DNA from 2 places in the Glutamicibacter sp. MOO4 genome. Region 1 is predicted to be linked to the other one. Evidence: riboswitches for the same ligand, from Rfam matches in the RefSeq annotation. Region 1 holds a riboswitch; the other holds the start of a gene.
The links. Region 1 has a riboswitch for S-adenosylmethionine ahead of AC1Z3F_RS11180 (OsmC family protein). Riboswitches for the same ligand answer to the same signal wherever they lie in the genome.

Region 1 (10,386 bases):
CCGTTCTGGTCACCACGATTCTAGGTATTCCGGTCATGTTGGCCTTTGCTGGTTTGTTGCACCACTAATTCACCAATGACCCGGCAACACAGCTTTGGCCTACTCAGGCCGATCGGTTGAAGCAGTCTTGTCGGGAATCGCTGTTCCTTCAACATTTTCCAGAGAGTCAATAAAGACTTCGCGTAGTCGTTGCGCAGCCGGATTCACCGAACCTTCTTCCCAAGCAATAAAGATGTCAGAATGGTTCAAATTTTGTAGTCCGTCAGGGCTAGTTAGTTCTTCAAAAACCACTCCAGGTGGCGCAAAGTCCATGGCGCTGGCCGGCACCAACGACACCCCGAGCCCCACGGCAACCAAAGCCATGAGCGCAGGAATCTGGCTGGCAATTTGGGTAATGGTTGGTTTGCTTCCCACGGAATCGAAGAGCCGAATCACCAGATCGTAAAAGTACCTAGCTTCATTGGTTGAATACATCATCAGTGGGAGCCCCACCAATTCTTTGATCAAGACACCCTTGCCGGTGGCCAAATAGTGTCCTGCTGGAAGAGTCACCACCAGTCGGTCCTTTTTCACCAGACATGATTGCACTCCTCCCCGATTGACGACTGGGCGCAATAGACCAACATCAATATTTCCGCTGCTCAACGCGTCGAGTTGGTCAATGGAAACGGCTTCTCGCAGAACCAGCGTGACATCCGGCAGATGACGGGCAGCGGTAGACAGTAAGGCCGGCAGAACAGATTGGCCAGCCACTGAGGTGTAACCAACGATCACCGTTCCAGAGTCCCCGGTAGACACACGGGAGACTTCCATGCTGGTGCGTCGGCTCAACTCCAAAAGTCTGCGGGCATTGGGGAGCAGCACCTCGCCAGCAGCGGTTAGTTGCACATTGCGCGAGGTGCGGGTGAAGAGCTTGGCGGATAATTCACGTTCCAGCAATTGGATCTGTCGGCTCAGCGGCGGCTGAGTCATGTTGAGTCGTTCAGCGGCAGCACCGAAGTGGAGTTCTTCAGCAACAGCGACGAAGGACTCCAGTTGAATGAGCGAAAACATCAATGCTCTCCTTGAATCGTTGATTGCATAAATTAGCTTGGACAGGTATCAATAACGGCTTCTATGGTGAGTCTAGACCTACACGACCAAGGGAGCCCGCCATGCTGGATGCAACGACGCAGCAAGTCTCTAGCCAATCGCCGCAGAGCGAATCAACATCATGCCGAGTGGAAAGAATTGAAGTCACTCCCGTCGCTTTCGCGGATCCGCCCTTGCTTAATTCCGTGGGAGTACACGAACCGTTTGCGTTGCGAGCAATCGTGGTGGTGCATACAAATACAGGACACTACGGGCTAGGTGAAACCTACGGCGACGAGGCCCACGTCGCGCGGCTACGTCGAGCAGCTTCTGCTCTGAAAGGTGCCGACCCGTTTAATCTGAATCTCATCTCACGACTCGTCTCTGAGTCTCTAGTGCAGGACAACGGACAAGGCGGACACGGCACCGGAGGCATGGTCACAACGACCTCGTTAGATGACCGAGTACTGTCCGCATTCAACGTTGCGTGCCTCGATATCCAAGGCAAGGTCCTGGGAGTACCGGTCAGCACGTTGCTCGGCGGCGCAATACGCGAATACGTTGATTTCAGTGGCTATCTCTTTTACAAGTGGGCAAATCATCCCGGACGTGAAAGCGACAAGTGGGGCGAGGCCATAGACCCTGCAGGGATCGTGGCCCAAGCCCGCAAGATGGTCACTGACTACGGATTCAAGGCATTGAAACTCAAGGGTGGGGTCTTCCCGCCGGACCAAGAAGCTGCCGCCATCGAGGCGTTACACCAAGAGTTTCCCGACATCCCACTGCGTTTAGACCCCAATGGTGTGTGGAGCGTGCCAACGGCAATAGAAGTCGGGCACCGTTTGGAAGCATCCCTGCAGTACTTGGAAGATCCTTGCCTGAGGATTGCCGATAATGCTGCCGTGCGCGCAGCCATCAACCTGCCAATCGCCACCAACATGTGCGTGGTCTCTTTTGCTGATCTTCAGCCAGCCATCAAAGCGCAAGCTATAGACATCGTCCTGTCCGATCATCACTTCTGGGGCGGCTTGAGCCGGTCCAAACTACTTTCCGGCATCGCAGAGACCTTTGGTCTGAGCCTTTCGATGCACTCGAATTCTCATTTAGGGATCAGCTTCGCGGCCATGATTCAGTTAGCGGCGGCCACCGAGAATATTGACTACGCCTGCGATACCCACTGGCCTTGGAAACTCGAGGAAGACGATGTCATCGTGGCCGGAACACTGACGATTCAAGACGGTAAGGTCCAAGTTCCAACCGGTCCTGGACTGGGCGTGGAACTCGATACGCAAGCCCTTGAGCGGATGCATCAGCAATACCTTGACTGTGGGCTGAAGCAACGTGACGATACCAGCTACATGCAGTCCATCGATCCCACCTATGAGCTGAAGAGTCCACGATGGTAAGGCCACTACAGATCGTGGTGACCGACCCCATCGTCAGCCGCTTTGAATCCCTTTTCCGTCAGTTGGGCACCAGACACACCTGGAAGTTTGTTGCATCGCTTGACCCCCACGAACAGTCAAGGCAGATCGCCGAGGCGGACGTTTTGGTGTGCGCAAGACTTTCCGACCAAGACGCACAACGCTGTACAGCCGGTCTAGTGCATGTCACCGGAGCCGGCACTGACCGCGTGGCGCTGAAGTACCTGCCCGAGTCCACCCAAGTTGCGACGACCTCCCACCACGAACGTTCCATCGCAGAATACGTAGTGATGGCCATCCTCGCCCACGAACGGCGCCTGCTCAGCATCACCCGTGAATTGACCGAGGGCACCTGGCGCACTCTCGCAACAGATCCCAACATTTCCCTGTTCCGTACCGTCAAGGACCTAACCGTGGGATTCATTGGAATGGGGGCAATTGGCCAACACACCCTCTCGGCAGTCACAGCCCTGGGGGCCAAAGCGGTAGCGGTGCGCCGAAACCCGAGCGAGCCTTCAACTGATAACCAAAATCTTCACTGGGTGAAATCCATGGAGCATCTGCCCGAACTTCTTGAATGCAGCGATGTGGTGGTTCTTTGCCTACCACTGACTGATGCAACAAGAGATCTTATCGGCGCTACTGAACTCTCGATGATGCGTAGTGACGCACTGTTGGTCAATGTTGCGCGTGGACCGATAGTGAACGCGCCAGCGCTCATTGACGTATTAGATCAACAGCTCATTGGCGGAGCAGCACTAGACGTCTGGTGGGACGCCCCGACAGGCACCGTTGTGCCCGCGCTAACCCAACGGTTGGCTGCACATCCATTGGTCATTGCCACACCACATTATTCGGGGCACTCGCGAGAAACTTTTCTTTCACGGGTGAAGGAAATCTGCTCCAATATCAATGGCTTTGCCTCGGTAGCTGAACAGCGCAAAGGACTAAATTCTCCTGAGGTGGCCTCGACTCCCTAGAATAGTGACTATGCAAGATGAAACGCTGTTGCAGACGGTTGAAGATGAGTTCACTGCCATACTTTTGCACGCACGAGATATGATCGTTCGCCGCGCAAAAGCGGTCCACCCGGACTTGCAAGCGCCTGGTTACCGCCTGCTCGGACTTGTCATCCGCGAAGATGCTCAGCAACAGGGCGCTTTGGCCGAGAAGCTTCGTCTAGATAAGGCAACTATTTCTCGACTGGTTCAGCAGCTAGAGTCCTTGGGCCTAGTGAACCGAACCCAGGATCCCTCTGACGGCCGCGCTCAACTGGTCTCTGCCACGGCACTGGCTAGAGACAAGTGGCGCGACAGCGGAAACACCCTGCGTCAGGAACTGCGCCGCCAGCTCACCGAATGGGAAGCTAGCGAACTACAAAACTTTGGACAGCTGTTGCACCGACTGAACATCAGTTTCGAAGAGCTGACCTAAAGACAACGATTCAAGCTACTGCATCAAAGCTAAGAAGTCATCAGCGCTCAAGGCAGACTGCTGACCAGCCTCCGATTCGTCACCCAAAACGTCATTAAACAGCTGCGTCTTTTTGGCTTGTAAGGCCAGCACCTTGGACTCGATGGTGTCCTTGGCGACCAGACGATACACGTAAACCGGCCGTTCCTGACCAATGCGGTGTGCACGGTCAATGGCCTGAGCTTCCGCAGCCGGATTCCACCAAGGATCCAACAAGATGCAGTAATCAGCAGCGGTGAGGTTGATACCAAAACCGCCGGACTTCAACGAGATGAAGAAGACCGGGAAGTCCCCATTGCTGAACCCATCGATCATTTCTTTTCGCTTGATTCCACTAGTGGAACCATCTAGGTAACCGTGCTCAATATCTAGCGATACGGCAACGTCCCGCGCCTTGGTCAAGAAGCTGGTGAACTGGCTGAAGACCAAGATCTTGTGTCCTTCAGCCACTGCGTCGGCCATCAGTTCTCGTAGTAGCTCAAGCTTGGCGCTCGGGCCGTCACCTTCACCGACCAAGGACGGATCTAAGGCCAGTTGGCGTAGCAACGTGAGCGACTGCAAAATCTTGAAACGGTTGGAATCTACGTCATCAACCAATCCGAGCACTTCTTGTCGTACCCGCTGGAAGCGACGGTCATAGGCCTTACGGTGACTTGGTTCCAGCTCAACTTCCAGAATCTGTTCGGTTTTTGCTGGAAGTTCCGGAACCACCTGTTCCTTGGTGCGTCGAAGTACAAATGGACGCAACCGGCTCTTGAGACGATCGAGTCTTTCTTTATCACCGTCGGAAATCTGCTTCTGATAAATATCCTTGAAGGCCTTCTGTCCGCCCAACAGTCCAGGGGCAGCCAAGGAAACCAGAGCCCACAGCTCAAGGAGATTATTTTCCATCGGCGTACCAGTGACAACGAACTTACAAGGCACCGGCAACTGGCGCGCTTGCTTATAGCCCTTTGAGGTGTGGTTCTTCAGCTGTTGCGCTTCATCAATGATCATCACGGAGAACCCGGCAGCTTCAAACTCTTCATAGGACAGTCGGAAGATCGTGTAGCTAGTGACAATCAGCTGCGCGTCACCCAACTGATCCTTGATGCTCTGTCCGGCCTTTTTTGACGTGGAGCTAATCCCCCGCGTACGAAGGTTCGGCGCGAAACGCTGCGCTTCATTAATCCAGTTACCCACCACCGAGGTCGGGGCAAGAACCAAGAACTTTTGATCAGGGTTTTCCGTGCGAGCTTGTTCCAGACAGGCCAGCAACTGGACGGTTTTACCCAAGCCCATGTCATCTGCGAGCACTCCACCCAGTGAGTGGGTACGCAAGAAATTCAGCCAGGCCAATCCCTGCTCCTGGTACGGGCGCAAATTCGCTTTGAAACTTTCTGGCAGAGCTACGGGCGCAAGTTCCTCGCCACTGGTCAGCTCGTTCATGGTTTCTAGCCAGGCGTTGTGCTGAGCTTCAATGATGCCCAAGTCCAGCAGTTCTTGCCACCAGTCGATGCTCAGCTTGTGGATGCGAATCGTATCGCCTTCAACTGTGCCCAGTTCCCCAGCTTCATTGACCAACTGACGTAGCTGAGCAAAGTCAGCACCGGCGATGGGAATGACGGTCAGATCATCTAAGACAAGGTAGTCCTCATGCCGAGTCAGCGCTGCGAGTAGTTGAGGGAAAGGTACCTTGACCTCATCAATGGTGACTTCAATGGAAAGGTCGAACCAGTCTCCGGTGCTTTCTCCGGCTTCAACGGCAACGGTGGCTGGTGCATCATTTATTTGGTACTTGGGCAGTCGGTTTTGCGCTTCGATCAATACGTCCGGGTGCTCTTCGAGCAGCGGAAGGGTATAAACCAAGAAGTCGATGGACTGAGAGATGCTCAGGTCTTGATCTTCAAAAATGCCCGAGGAGTTCACCGGTCCCAAGGCAGCGTCGTCTCCAAGCTTGTCCTTGATCGAGGCAAGGATTTCCTTCTCGATGCCACGTTGCCGTGGTGCTTTGGACGGGTACTTCCACGAGTAACACAGTGCGACAACTTCTGGGCTGCTAGATACAGCCAGCCGCAGGACAGGACGAGCGGGGGCAGGAATTTTATAGCTCACGTCGACGCTTTTCAGCGGGGCCAAGTGGCGCATGCGTTCCAGATGTTTTTCCTCAAAACGCGGAACGTCTGCTGCTGGAACGAACTGAACTCCAGAAGCAATAAAAGAGGCAAGTTCTGCTGAAACAGGCTCAGCAAATTCTGCCAGTCCCCAGTCTTTAGCCTTGGCCAACGGCTTAGCCGAGTACACCAAAAATGTCGGTGGATTTCCGACGGGCAGTACATGTGAGTCTTGTGGATCAGGTGCGGAAATGAACCCCTCCATGGTCAACCCGTCTTCACCACGGCGCAGATCTACAAAAGCATTCGCCGGCTCAGGGCTGAAGGTCACAGCGGGCTTGGCGTTGCTACTTCCGTTGATGATCTGCACTCCGGCTGCTTGCAGCGCAACGAAAGCTTCGAGCAAATCTTTGCCCGGCAGATCCATTAGCGAGATCCAGTCTTTGACGTCCCAGACATAACCGTATTTTTGCTTTTCAGCCTGCTCTCGCAGCTGGTCCAGTTCACTTATGGCGCGGCGCTGTTCTTTGGAGAACCGCTTGTCAAAGGCCACAGACTTCCAGCTTACTCCGGTCTGAATCCATGGGCTCTTGGTACCTTGTCGCGCCGGGCGAGCCTGAAGGGTCAGGGCATCATCGCTACCGTAGCGTGGTTCGCTAACGATTTTTAGAATGAGGCCCAGCGGCTCTTGGGCGACGTCCGGTTCATCATCGATGACGGGCAATAGGCGGTTAAGACTACGTTCCCACTGCGGCACCGCTTGACGTTGCCAGTCATGCGGCCGCACCGCACCGTCGGTAACGTACAGAGGCTCATCATCTTCGTTAATGGTTTCAATCAATAACGCGGCGACTTCTTCGCAGCGAGTACTGGTGGGGTGTTTGCTGCAACCACCTTCAAATGAAATCCCTTGCGCTTCAAATCGGAAGGTTGCGTTCACCTGCGCGCCGAGCACCTGTCCGCGCACTTGAGTAAGACCGGCTTCAACGTGGCGTTCAACGTGCGAGACCTTTCCCGACTGATAGTAGAACGCACCAATCTCCAACGTGTCCTGGTCCAGTACCAAGTCCAAGTTTTTGATAGTCAGCTGGTATTCCATATCCGCCAATCGTTGTGTACGCAATAGAGCCGGTTGCTACCCTCCATCCTATCGACGGTTACCGACAGCTTCGTAATGACGAAAAGTTAAGCGAATGCTTTACTCGCAGCGGTACTCAAGGATAAAAATGAATCACTGAATCACGAGTTCCACTCACTACGGCCCTGGCTGAGTGGACGGCAACCCTCTAGCCATTGTGCCGGGTGCCCCAGGTGAAGATTCGACGCATCCTGAGAGTCAAGAAGCGTAAACGATGGCGCACCCTTGCGTCAGAAAAGGGAGAACACCTCTTATGCCTACCGCAACCAAGAAACTTTCCGTGGCCGAAGATCGCTCTGCGCGCTTACAAGAAGCTGGCACTGGATGGGGTGAACGCATTTCGGCAGCCCCACAGAGCGCACAACTCACCTTTAGTGTTCGTGGCGAAGGATTCGACTCTGTAGCCAGTAACATCAGGGCCGGCAAGCACAGCTTTACCGTTGATGAACCAGCTGCACTGGGAGGCAGCGACATCGCGGCCAGCCCGGTGGAATATGCCTTGGCAGCGTTGGTTTCCTGCCAAGTAGTTGTTTACCGTCTGTACGCGGAAAACTTGGGCATCCAAGTAGATGATGTGCAGATCACCGCTGATGGCCAGCTTGATGTTCGTGGCCTGTTTGGCATTGATGAAACAATTCGTCCGGGCTTCTCCTCCGTGGACTTGCAGGTGCACATTGCGGGTCCTGAATCCGCAGAGCGTTATGAAGAACTACGCCAGGCTGTGGATGCTCACTGCCCAGTATTGGACTTGTTCGTCAACCCGGTGCCGGTGACTACCTCGGTGCACGTTGTTGAAGCTAATAATTAGTCTCAGCTGAACCAAAAAACGCACTGCGGTGACCCGAATTTCAGGGCCACCGCAGTGCGTTTTACAGTAATGGATTATTCGCTAAGGAAATCCAGTAGGACCTTGCCCGAGGTGGAAGCATCCTTGGCCGTTTCAAAGGCTTCAAGACTTTGGCCCACTGGGAACTCGTGGGTGACAGCATCCGAGATCCGTAACGACCCGTCGGCCAAGGCAGCAAGAACGTGGTCAATTTCGTCGTTAAAACGGAATGAACCGACGAGTTCTAGTTCACGGGTGATGACAAGCGAGATCAGTGCTGGCTGCTCACCGGTTGGTAGCAGGCCAACCATGACTACTCGTCCACCGCGCGTAGCACCGCGTACTGCCGAGGCCAGACCACGGTAGTTGCCACTAGCCTCGATCACCACGTCGGCATTAACCTTGGCGATGGACTCTTGATCATCCGCCCGCAGGGTTGAGGTCGCACCGAGCTTTGTTGCGATCTGAAGTGGCTTGTCATGCATGTCCACCGCAATGATTTCTGCGGCTCCGGCGCGCTTGAGCACGGCGACTGCCAAAGCTCCAATGGGGCCGGCACCGATGACCAGTGCGCGCTTTCCAGCAACATCTCCCGCACGTGAAACTGCATGCCAGGCCACTGCTGCTGGTTCCGCCAACGCGGCATCACGTAGTGAAAGGGACTCGGGTAGAGCGCGCAACATCCGAGCAGGTAGGTTGACCTCGCGGGCGAACGCACCTTCGGTGTGTGGATAGCGGGCTGCAGATCCTAAATAGGTGCAGCCTGGAGACAGGTTGGGACGTTCGGTTGGATAAGGTTCTCCAGTTTCGCCGGGAGTTGCCGGATGCACGGCGACTTTGGTGCCGGCGGCTGGCCCAGTGCCATCGGCGGCCGTCTGCAGGACGGTGCCAACAATCTCGTGGCCTAAGACCATAGGTGCTTTAAGAATGGATTCACCGGCAGCACCATGGCTCCAGTAATGCAGGTCTGATCCGCAGATACCGCCGTAGGCGATGGAAATGCGTGCTTCATCTGCAGCCGGTGCGGCTAGTTCGATCTGCTCAACGCGTAGATCCCCTGCCGCGTGGGCAACAACGGCTTCGGTGCTAGTAGCTAGGGTGTTAGACGACAACGCTCATGCCTCCGTCGATAAAGATAGTCTGTCCGTTGACGTAGTTGGAACCATCCGAGGCCAGCCATACGGCCGGGCCCGCCAAGTCCTCAACGGTTCCCCAACGGGCTGCTGGTGTGCGGCCCAAGATCCAAGAGTTGAACTTCTCATCATCAACGAGGTTCTGGGTCATTTCGGTGTGGATGTAGCCAGGTGCGATGCCATTAATTTGCAGTCCGGAACCAGCCCATTCGGCGGTCATGGCGCGGGTGAGGTTTCGCAGGCCACCCTTGGCCGCGGTGTACGCGGAAATGGTGGGGCGCGCCAGGTCGGTTTGTACCGAGCAGATGTTGATGATCTTGCCTTCACCGCGCTGCACCATGCCACGGGCAACTTCGCGTCCTACCAAGAACGCGCTGGTCAGGTTGGTATCAATGACGCGCTGCCAGTCAGCTAGTTCCAGCTCAAGCATTGGCACACGGTGCTGAATTCCAGCGTTGTTGACCAAGATGCGGATGGCACCGATGTTCTTTTCGATGGCCTCGATATTTTCACGTACTGCCGCGTCATCAGTGACGTCAAAGCATGCACTGTGAATTTTTTCGGTGCCGTAATGGCTGCTAAATTCGGCAACGGTTTGGGCCAAGCGTTGCTCATCGCGTCCATGAAGAATGACGGTCGCGCCGGCATCGGCTAGCGCTCGGGCAAGTTCGCGGCCAATGCCGCGGGAGGACCCGGTGACCAGGGCCAAACGTCCGGATAGGTCAAAAAGTTGACTCATGAATTCCCTCGCAAGAAGTGTCGATAATTCACCGACGGGAACCCATCACCGGCCTTGGCCTAGTGGTGTATCCAAAAAGTAGCCCCGTCGCTCCCTCAAAAGATATCAGATATATGTAACGCACGTTGCAATAAAGTACGATTTATGAATTGCTGGACGAGCAGTTGATGGCTTAAAGAATCTCCAGCCGCCATGGGTGGCTGGGAATGCTTTTCCGCAAGTTCGGCAGGGTCACCCTGTCGAGCAGCGCACATTTCCGCCAGTCACACTATGGGTCCACGAAAACTAACTTTTCGCGATGGAACAGTTTTTGAATACCAGAACGTTCTCATTTGCCACCATTCGGCACTCACCGGTGAGCACGAGACGACCTTCTGGCGCGATGCCCTCCAGAGTTCGGAACGAAGCTTTAGCCTTGGATCCATGAGGAAGAACTAAAACTGCAAGTAGCTCGCCGTGCGATCGATCGGATCCCTCAATTACCGGCGT
Region 2 (10,386 bases), 1.2 Mb from region 1:
GCGACCTCAACAATGTCGGCGCCGACGATCTTCAGTCCGCGCAACCCGCGCAGGATTTCCAGTAGCTCACGGCTGGTGATGCCGCCGGCTTCCGGGGTTCCGGTGCCTGGTGCGTGGGCTGGGTCAAGTACGTCGATGTCCACCGAGATGTACAGCGGGCGGTTGCCGATGCGCGCACGCAGCTTGTCAACGATTTCACGCACACCCTGGTAGTACACGTCCGAGCTGGTCACGATGCCAAAGCCGAAGCGCTTGTCATCCTCCAGGTCCTTCTTGCCGTACAGCGGGCCGCGAGTACCCACGTGGCAGATGGCTTCGGTATCCAGAATGCCTTCTTCTACCGCACGGCGGAATGGGGTGCCGTGGGTGTACTCGGCACCAAAGTAGGTGTCCCAGGTATCCAGGTGAGCGTCGAAGTGCAACATAGCCACCGGTGCACCGGCACGCTCGGATGCAGCGCGCAGCAGTGGCAGTGCGATGGTGTGGTCGCCACCGATGGTGACCAGGGTTGAACCGTCAGAAGTTAGCTCCAAGGCTTCTTCCTGAATCGTTTCGATAGCTTCATTGATGTTGAACGGGTTCACCGCGAGGTCACCGGCGTCAACTACCTGGCTCTGAGCAAAAGGCGAGGTGTCGGTGGCTGGGTTGTAAGGGCGGATCAGGCGCGAGGATTCACGGACGTGGTTGGCACCAAAGCGTGCACCTGGACGGTAGGAAACACCGGTATCAAAAGGCACACCAATGATCTTGATGTCAGCGCTCTGGACCTGGTCCAGACGCGGCAGACGGGCGTAGGTACCGGCGCCGGCGTAGCGAGGGATCATCGCTGCATTGATTGGCCCCAGCTTGCCGTTTTCCTCGATGCGAACTTCTTTCATGCTCTTGCCCTCCTGGCACTTATTCGGCAACTTCCATAGTTGCCTAATATGAAACTTACGTTTCCCATTATGCTATTTTGTTGGCGAGGTCACGTCAAGACTCAGAGCACCAAAATAGTGACTATGACGCGAATTCCGGGGCAAAAGACAACAAAAGCCGTAGCCCTACAAGGGGCTACGGCAGCATTTGACGATCCTGAGCACTGAAGGCAGAACGTCTAAAAATTCTATTCTTGGCGAAGGTACTTCCTGGTGGCTTTGATCATTGCTCGATCCAGCTCGTGGATTGCCACGCAAAAGCCGGTGGAAAGAATGAGAGATTTGAGCATAAGTTCACCGGGATCATCGGCCACGTAAACCAGCTGAATTGGACCCACAAGAACGAGAAGAACCACCGTCCAGACGGCATATGGCCAAGAAGTATGGGCTTGAGCCATTTGAGGGAAGCGTGCACGCCGCCGGATGGTGCGCATTCCGATTATCACAATCACCACAGCGATGATGACCGCGCCGATGAAAAAGAAGTTGCGCTGGGTACGAATCCACGTCAAGGTGGTGCCCGCGAGTAAACCAAGGAACACCGAAGCCCACCAGCCGATGGAGCGTAGCTGGTTCTGGGTGCCAGTTGTTTCGCTAGTACTCACGCCACTCCTATCGCTCGCCGCACCATGTGCGTACGGTGAACACACCTTTTTAGAATACGCGCTTGAACGCATCGGCACGAGTAAGGCTCCCCGGTTAGAGGATCAAGGTCCACGTCACCAAGGCCACTTCATCGGCTTCATTTTCCCAGCTATGCGGCTCGCGCCCTGGGAAGGTCATAGTGTCTCCGGCTTGGAGTTCAACGCGTTGATCCGGCAACACTAAAGTGAACCTCCCCGAGATCACATGCAAAACTTCCAGTTCACAGTCCACCGAATACAGTTCGGCTTCACCAACACCCTTGGGCGCGATTTCAGCGCGAATCATCTGAACCCGCCTTTCGCTACGCGGTGTCACCAATTGCTCAGTGATTCCTTCTCCGCCTAGGGACACCCGTGGCGCTTCGGCCAATCGCACCAACATCGTTTCAGGCACTTCAAATAGCGTTCCCACTTCAATGCCGAGCACTTCGCATAGTTTCAGCAGCGTTGAAACCGAAGGGCTGGTCAGATCTCGCTCAACACGCGAGAGAAAGCCCTTGGTCAATCCGGACAGTTCAGCAACCTGGTCGATGGTCATCCGCTGCCTTTGGCGCACCCCGCGTAGCCGTGAACCAATATTGATTGCAGCACCGGTTGATTCCACGGGCAGGGTCTTCATATTTTTGCTCCATCGCCTCTGTTGTTCCGACGCACTAGGCGTCTTCCTGCCATTTGCCTAAGTCAGCAGGCAGGTTTACCAATAGTAAACAGACCCTAGCTGGGGTGCGTCAAATATGTCGCACACCACAACAACTGCTGTTCGCTGAGCAGCCGGCTGATTACACTCGGCATATGAAGAACAGCAAAGAGCTTTTGCGTGAATACCTCAACGACGCCCGCAACGCGGTGATCTATAAAGCTCAGGGACTGAGCGATCACTTGGCCCGCAAGCCACTGACGCCCACCGGCACGCATGTTCTTGGCGTAGTGCATCACTTGGCCATCACCGAATACGGATACTTCGGCCAGTGCCTGGGCCGAGAGATCAACAACCCTTATGTGCAAGAACTCATGGACTCCGACGATCCGCAAGCCGACTTTTTACCGCCAGCACACTTCACCGCCGGCGACATCATTGATTTTTATCAACAGGCGGTCGCATTCTGCGAACAGAGCATCGCGTCCCTGCCATTGGATGCACCGGCCGAAGTGCCATGGTGGATTCGCCGCCGGCACACCACCTTGGAACAGCTCATGATTCATATGATCGCTGAAACCTCCCGGCACGCCGGGCACCTTGATATCGTGCGCGAACAGCTTGATGGCTTCACCGGTCTTCGCCCCGAAGCTCCCAACCTTCCCCCGTATTCCACAACCCAGTGGGAACAGCAGTACACGAAGATCAACCAGCTGTCCCAGACGCTAGACGCTGGGTCCAGCGCGGATGAAGGAAATATTTCAGGCTAGGACTTCACTGGCTTACTTGCACGGGAGTAGCATCGCAAGTGTTGCTTCACGAGACACGGCGTAAAGCTCCGACTTGCCGTGCACCAACCCCAGATTCATGGGTGGTTCGGATGACGAAGCGGTCCGTTCACAATTTTGTGGCCGGGCAAGAACTCAGTGAGAGCGCATCCCATGGCATATTCCGTCCTGCCCATCATCGACCGCCAAACCGGACAAGTTCAGTTCAAGGTCCAGGGCCAATGGCACATTCGATACGTGTGCGATCCAGCTCGCTTAGAATTGCTCATCGTCCGATCCGCGCGCCGCCCGATCTTTGAACCGGCGACCTCGCAGCTAGTACTTTCCATTGCTAGCTCCGGTCAGCCCGAGGGGCAGAGCATCGCTTTTAGTCTTGCCAAATTCCCAAGTCTGAGACCGCTGTCTAAACTGGGTAGCTGATCCGTTATCTGCCAAGAGAGCTGAATTCGAGATGCCGAACCAGTCAGCAACCGAACCTACCCGCGCCCAAATCCAACGTTGGCGCAAGTATCTGGCCGACGAGGTCGCTGAAGGTGCCATCTATCGGACCCTAGCCCAAAAGAAAACTGGGCAAGAGAAGCAAATCCTTCTAGGTCTGGCCGCGGCCGAAGCACGCCATGAGGAACACTGGCGACAAAAACTAGGTGTCCACGCCAAGACGGTCCGCCCCTCCTTGAGGCGCACCATCTTGCGTTTTTTGGCGCTTAGCTTCGGTTCGGTGTTCGTTTTGGCTATGGCACAGCGCTCTGAGAGCAGCTCCCCCTACCGCGATGATCAGGACGCGACCGCGCAAATGGCCGCCGACGAAGAGGTCCACGAAGAGGTAGTGCGTGCTTTGGCCACCGCCGGTCGCGCTCAGCTTTCGGGCAACTTCCGCGCCGCCGTATTTGGCGCCAATGACGGTCTAGTCTCCAACTTGGCGCTCATCATGGGTATTGGCGCCACCGGCGTTTCTTCCACTTTTGTCTTGTTCTCCGGCATTGCCGGGCTGCTGGCCGGAGCATTATCGATGGCCGCTGGCGAATTTGTTTCCGTGCGTTCTCAACGAGAGTTACTCACCGCATCCCGGCCTACCCAGGTCACGCTCACCGCGGCCCCCGATCTGAATCTGGATGCCAACGAGTTGGTACTGATTTACAAGGCTCGCGGAATGAACGATGAAGATGCTGAGCATCGCGCTGCCGAACGCATGGGCCTCTTCACCTGTGATTGCAACCCAGCCTTCTCGCTGAACCCGGAAGAGCGTTCCGAAGAGCTGGAGAATGAACATGAGGAGCTCGGCTCGGCCACCGGCGCCGCCGGCACCTCGTTCCTGCTCTTCGCTTCCGGTGCGGTCATCCCGATCCTGCCGTATATCTTCGGCATGAGCGGCCTGCCTGCCGTGATCCTCTCGGTGGCCCTAGTCGGAATTGCTTTGATGCTCACCGGCGCTATCGTAGGTCTACTCTCCGGAGCGTCCCCGATGAAGCGTGGGCTGCGCCAACTAGCCATCGGCTGGGGAGCTGCGGCAGTGACCTACTGCTTGGGACTCATCTTCGACGTACAGCTGGGCTAGAGCCAAGGAATTATTTGTCTCACCAGCGGGTACGCCGGCGTAGCGTGCTCATAGAACCAATAAATTCCATCGCTTCTTCGGCAGTATCTACCAGCGCAATTTTCTCTTCCATGACCCGGTCTGCGGCCAACGCCTTGAGCAAAGGCCAAGCTGGCATAGTTTCAGTCCAGTACTCGCGCCCTAGCAAGACCATGGGCACCACACGCGCGCCGGTGGCGTAGTAGTTTTCGCAGGCGTCTTGGAAGATTTCCTGCACCGTACCTGCAGCACCCGGCAGAACAATTAGTCCCCCGTTAGCCTGCTCCAACAAAATCGCTTCGCGAATAGAGTTGGTGAAAAATTTTGCGATCTTTGTTGCAAACAAATTCGGTGGCTCATGGCCATAGAACCACGTCGGCACACCTAATGACTGGTGGGTGCTCGGGAATCGATCACGAACGGCGAGCGCAGTGCGAGCCCACTGTGTGCGCTGGTGAATCGCATCTGGAGCCGTGGCGAGCATCTGCAACGCAGCGTCGACATCTTGTGGATCATAATCAGCCAACCAAGCACCGAGGTTGGCCGCTTCCATCGCCCCCGGTCCCCCGCCGGTAGCAACGGCACATCCTGCCCGAGTAATCAGTTGGCCCAGTTCCACGGTCTGCGCGTAGTGCTCAGATCCGCGGGTCATCGCGTGCCCACCCATCACACCAATCAGCGGTGAGTCTTTAAAGGCCCCATCGTAAACTTCGGATACCAGAGCTTGAGAGATCTGGTAATCATGGAAGGTGGTCGCCATGGCACTGTCGTTATCGGTGACTTCAGGTGTGCTGTGTTGCTGAGAGTAGGCGTAGATCAGTGCGTCCGGAACTTGCTCATAGGGCTTGTCATCAATGCCTGCGTATAGTTCGGCGGCCGTATATAGGTCCCGCTCACTGGTCTGAAAAGGTAGTTGCGTGCCTGAAGACATGCACAGTCCGCCGGTGGCCTGAACCAGTTCACGTCCCGCGGGTGAATACTGGCAATCAATAAATATCGCCTCGGACAGGTCCAGCGAACGCAGTATGGAATCGCGCTCACGCAGATCTAGTCGATGCACCCGCCACCCGTATCCTCGGGCATGGGGATTAGCCAAGGCTTCAGCAGCTAATCGGTCAAATTCGATCAGTGAAGTGATGTTCACCGCGCGCGCCGGAAGAAAAGGCCAGATATGGGACATGCGACAACGCTACGTCATACATAGGGATTATTCACACAGGGGCGCTTCAACTTTCACCACGGGCCGGAACGTGAAACGATGAGAGGATGAGTAACTCTGTTCCACCAACCATAGACGCCCGCCACTTGTTGGCCTTCTTGGGCGATGTTCCTTTCTTTTACGGAAAGAACTTAGCCGCTGAAGAAAATTCCGTGGTTGACGTGGAATTCGACGAGACGACTGGACAGATCGAGGGCACCGTACGAGCCGCCGATGAAGAGTTCTCGCCGATGATCCAAGTGCAGCAGGTCGATGATGAATGGAAGATCGAACTGTGCGAATGCTCCTGTGACAAGCCAGGCATCTGTGCACACATCGCAGCGCTAGCGATTGTGTCGAACAAGATTGCTTCCATGCCACGCCTGGTTCCTGTTGCCGAAGAAAAAAGCTCGGCTGCTTGGTCTCAGCAAATCGGGTCTTGGTTTGAAGAGTCAGAGCCCGGTCCAGCTGACGGATTGCTCGGTTCTCAACATGATCCAGTAGTGGCCATGGGTCTTCAGTTCATGCTCTTTGACTCGAAGAACACCACCCAGCAACAGCAGTGGATGCCTACTGGAACCATTCCGCATCCCACGCGCAACAAGCGTTTCCGTTTGGGTGTACGCCCCATGGTGCGCAATACCGAAGGCCGCTGGGTTCGCGGCCAGTTGCGCTGGACCACCCTAGGTTTCAAAACCTACGGCTGGAATCTCTTGCGCTCACAGCATCACTGGTTCACTCGTTTTGCTTCCATGGCCCGCAGCGACACCCAGCTGCAGTTTAAGGTTGATGAAGATTGGCTATTCATGGACGAATACGCCTCCGACCTGTTGTGGCCTTTGCTTGACCAAGCACAAGAACTTGGCATCCCTTTGATCTCAACACGCAACGAACAGCGCATTCGCATCGTCGACCCTGCCGCATTTAGCATGCGAGCCTCACTGGACGAAAAACAGTTGCAGCTCGGTGGTGTCCTGCACATCGACGGTCAGGATCTACTTCTGGATGCCGACTCCCCTAGCGGCGTCATTGCTGATCACGGTTTTTACGCTCAGCTTGGGCAGCCAGATGAAATTTGGCTGGCCCCAAGCACTGAACCCATCGCCGAGGCTCACCGCCGCTGGTACGCAGACCGCCGGCAGGTTGCTGTTCCAGTCGCAGAGATTAATGACTTCTTCGAATCGGCCTACCCTCGTTTGGCACGTCGTTTTGACCTACGCAGCGCCAGTGAAGAGTTGCAACTTCCTGCGTTGAAGCCACCTTTTGTTCAGGCCACCGTCACCTACAAACGCGATCTGAATGAGAAGGGTGAGCCAAATGATTCGGCGACCCTGGATTTCCAGGTCCGCTACCCGGGTGTACCGGATCATCACGAAGTTTATGATTTTGAAGCCGAAGAAGAACTTCGAGCAGCCGTGGATGAAGTCTTCCAGGAGCATACAGGAAACGGCAATCCTGATCTTGCACCCAAGTTCTACTCGGGTGAATCGGTCATTACCTTTGTCTCCGAAATTCTGCCTGCCATCGAACAGCTTCCAATGCTCAAGCTGCTTGAGAAGGGAACACGCCCAGTCTTCCGTCAGCTGCGTGAACTCCCCCAGCTGAAAATCAATGCGGTAAATCATGAGCGCACCGACTGGCTGGATTTAGGCCTGCTGATCACCGTTGGTGACCACGCAGTTCCTTTCTCGCAGATCGTCGAAGCGATGAGCAACGGCCAGATGAAGATCAAGCTGCCCGATAACACGTGGTTCTCCTTGGACCAACCGCTCTTCGCTAAGCTCAAGGCATTAGTCGATGAGGCGCAGGCCCTGAACGACAAGCCAAAAGAAGGCGACCTGAAGCTTACTGTCTTCCAGATCTCCATCTTTGAAGAACTTGATGAGCTCGCCGAAGGTATCGATGGCGCAGACATGTTCATTGCGCGCATGCGATCCCTGCTCAGGGTTGCCGAGGGAGATCAAGCTGAGGTCCCTCAGTCGCTGAATGCGCAGCTGCGCCCTTATCAGGTTGAAGGCTTCCGCTGGCTCAGTCGCCTGTATGAAGGCGGTTTCGGCGGGATCCTGGCCGATGACATGGGTTTGGGTAAAACCCTTCAGACCATCGCCCTGATCTTGCACGCGCAAGGTTTGTGGGACGATGAGCAAGCGTGCGCCCAGTTGCCGGCAGCGCAGCGCGAGCGTGCACCGTTCTTGGTTGTTGCTCCGAGCTCGGTGGTCTCTAACTGGGAAACCGAAATCAACAGGTTCGCTCCGAGCTTGCGTGTGGTGAGCATCGAAGGAACTATGAGCTCACCGCATCAGCTGCGCGACTTGGCTCAAAACTACGACGTCATTCTCACGACCTACACGTTGCTCCGCCTCAACGATGAGATCTACGAGGGCCAGCGCTTCGCCGGGTTGATTCTTGATGAGGCCCAGTTCGTAAAAAACCGCTCCACCAAGGCTCACCGCACCGCGGTCAACCTCCAGACTAATTTTAAGTTAGCTGTCACCGGTACCCCGATGGAAAACAACCTCTCTGAGCTTGGCGCGTTGTTGTCTTTGGTAGCTCCGGCGCTGTTCTTGAACACCAGTCGGTTTAACCGTCAGTTTGCCCGTCCAATCGAGGTCCTGGGCGATAAAGACACCTTGGTGCTGCTACAGCGTCGTATCAAGCCGTTCATGTTGCGCCGCACCAAGGAATCTGTGGTTCTGGATCTGCCTCCTAAACAGGAGCAGCAGCTGTTGGTTCGTCTCTCCGACGAGCACCAGCACGTTTACGACACCCACTTAAACCGTGAGCGTCAGAAGATTCTGCACCTGGTTGAGGATCTGGATCGCAACCGGTTCACCATTTTCCAGTCGTTGACCCATCTTCGTATGTTGGCACTTGAACCATCGCTGGTTGATCCCGAGCTTGCCGATGTCCCCGGATCCAAGCTGGAGGCACTCTTTGATCAGCTTGACGATGTACTCGGCGAAGGACACCGCGCCTTGGTCTTCAGCCAGTTCACTTCCTACCTGAAGGTGTTGGCCGACAAGCTCACTGAGCGTGGCGTGAACTTTGTGTATCTCGATGGAAATACGCGCAATCGCTCCAAGGTCATTGATCAGTTCAAGGAAGGCGAAGCGCCACTGTTCTTGATTTCGCTCAAGGCCGGTGGTTTCGGTTTGAACCTCACCGAGGCTGACTACTGCTTCTTGCTTGACCCATGGTGGAATCCTGCGGTTGAAGCTCAGGCGATTGACCGTACTCACCGTATTGGCCAAACCCGCCAAGTGATGGTCTACCGGATGATTTCCCAAGGCACCATCGAAGAAAAGGTTGTCGCTCTGCAGGAAAGCAAGCGCAAGCTCATCTCAACAGTGATGGATGAAGCCGATGGGTTCTCTAAAGCACTGACCGCTCAGGACATTAGAGGGCTGCTCGAGTAACAGGTTGATTAAATCTCTCGGAATAGGGGCCGACTGCTAGCCAGACACGATATATTCGTTATGACGGTTGATGTGCGTTATTCCACACATAGTGCACCCAGCGGTTACTGGCCTGAGCGGCTCCTCGTTCAGGCGAAACGAACGATGAAGGCGGTAATAACCGTGTCCCTGATTAAATCGGAGACGATCAGTACCCCCGATGATGACTGGATGCGCGCATCAGTCAGTACTGAAAAAGATCGTGTGGTTATCGAGGCAGGACAGGAACGTTTGTCCTTGGAAAACGATCGCCTGTTGGAAAAAGTCCATCAGGTTTTAGCTTCTCCGCTCGAAGAGATTTTTTACAACCCTAAGCACAGGATGCTATTGATTCCTGGAGCGTTCGCGGTTGTCGGTTCCTCGTTCCTACGAATCGATGCTGACGCTCAAGCGACTGTTGGCCTACGAGGCTAAGAATCGTCACTGTCTGCCCCAAGACACCCAATCGGTGCACTTGGGGCATTCTTGTATCCACAGAAACACACCGCTGTCCCGGACTGTCCGGGTCGCCCTCAAAAGGTGCTGCCACAAGCCAAATCAAGCAATCTTCGCCGATTTTTCGCGGCGTGTCATCTAGAGGCCTTCACCACACTTTCGGCGCAAAGAGACCGCAGTGTGCGTCCCGGCCCAATTCGCTTACATGCCTATTACCTTCAACGGTTTTCGCCTGTCTGTCAGCTGTGCCAAGTCCCGCATTAGGCTCAGTCGATGAGACGTGGGACACGCTCCGATTCGGGGAAATATTAGGTTACTTGGTAGTGTAGATAACTATCCGCTAAAGCGTTTCATCACTCGAAGCCCCGGATTAGTCGGTTTTTCGAGTAGAAATCTATCGATTTCGATGAGTCGCCCGGTGTCTGTTTGTGACTGCACGGAGTAATTTTTTACTCACTGACGAAGTGTCCCAGACGCCGGCTGAACGACAAGATCAAGAAAGATACGAGGAGTGAAGCTATGGAAGCCGCTAATCCACGCAAGCAACGGTTTTTTAGAAAACGTCGTCTAAAAGTAGAAGATGTCAACGTTGTTGACGACTCAATGCTTAAGAAGGCCATCGGCGGTACCGTCGTCGGTAACCTCATGGAATGGTACGACGTTGGTGTCTACGGCTACCTGGCCGTGATCATCGGCAAGTTGTTCATGCCGGACACCGTCGACCCAGCAATTCAGACTT

Region 2: linked by a shared signal. The riboswitch ahead of AC1Z3F_RS00480 (hypothetical protein) and the one ahead of AC1Z3F_RS11180 (OsmC family protein) in region 1 are both predicted to bind S-adenosylmethionine.

The regions. Positions count from the first base shown of each region.
Region 1 is NZ_CM167800.1:2,379,585-2,389,970, forward strand. Features, by position in the region: gene AC1Z3F_RS11150 (AEC family transporter) at 1-68, shown strand, start outside; gene AC1Z3F_RS11155 (LysR family transcriptional regulator) at 100-1,053, opposite strand; gene AC1Z3F_RS11160 (enolase C-terminal domain-like protein) at 1,221-2,477, shown strand; gene AC1Z3F_RS11165 (NAD(P)-dependent oxidoreductase) at 2,471-3,475, shown strand; gene AC1Z3F_RS11170 (MarR family winged helix-turn-helix transcriptional regulator) at 3,486-3,929, shown strand; gene AC1Z3F_RS11175 (DEAD/DEAH box helicase) at 3,945-7,160, opposite strand; SAM riboswitch class IV at 7,299-7,419, shown strand; gene AC1Z3F_RS11180 (OsmC family protein) at 7,453-8,007, shown strand; gene AC1Z3F_RS11185 (L-idonate 5-dehydrogenase) at 8,082-9,137, opposite strand; gene AC1Z3F_RS11190 (SDR family oxidoreductase) at 9,127-9,897, opposite strand.
Region 2 is NZ_CM167800.1:92,810-103,195, reverse strand. Features, by position in the region: gene speB (agmatinase) at 1-878, opposite strand, end outside; gene AC1Z3F_RS00495 (hypothetical protein) at 1,106-1,522, opposite strand; gene AC1Z3F_RS00490 (helix-turn-helix domain-containing protein) at 1,617-2,180, opposite strand; gene AC1Z3F_RS00485 (DinB family protein) at 2,354-2,968, shown strand; SAM riboswitch class IV at 3,013-3,126, shown strand; gene AC1Z3F_RS00480 (hypothetical protein) at 3,140-3,406, shown strand; gene AC1Z3F_RS00475 (VIT1/CCC1 transporter family protein) at 3,438-4,541, shown strand; gene AC1Z3F_RS00470 (LOG family protein) at 4,561-5,739, opposite strand; gene AC1Z3F_RS00465 (DEAD/DEAH box helicase) at 5,826-9,173, shown strand; gene AC1Z3F_RS00460 (hypothetical protein) at 9,336-9,626, shown strand; gene AC1Z3F_RS00455 (MFS transporter) at 10,167-10,386, shown strand, end outside.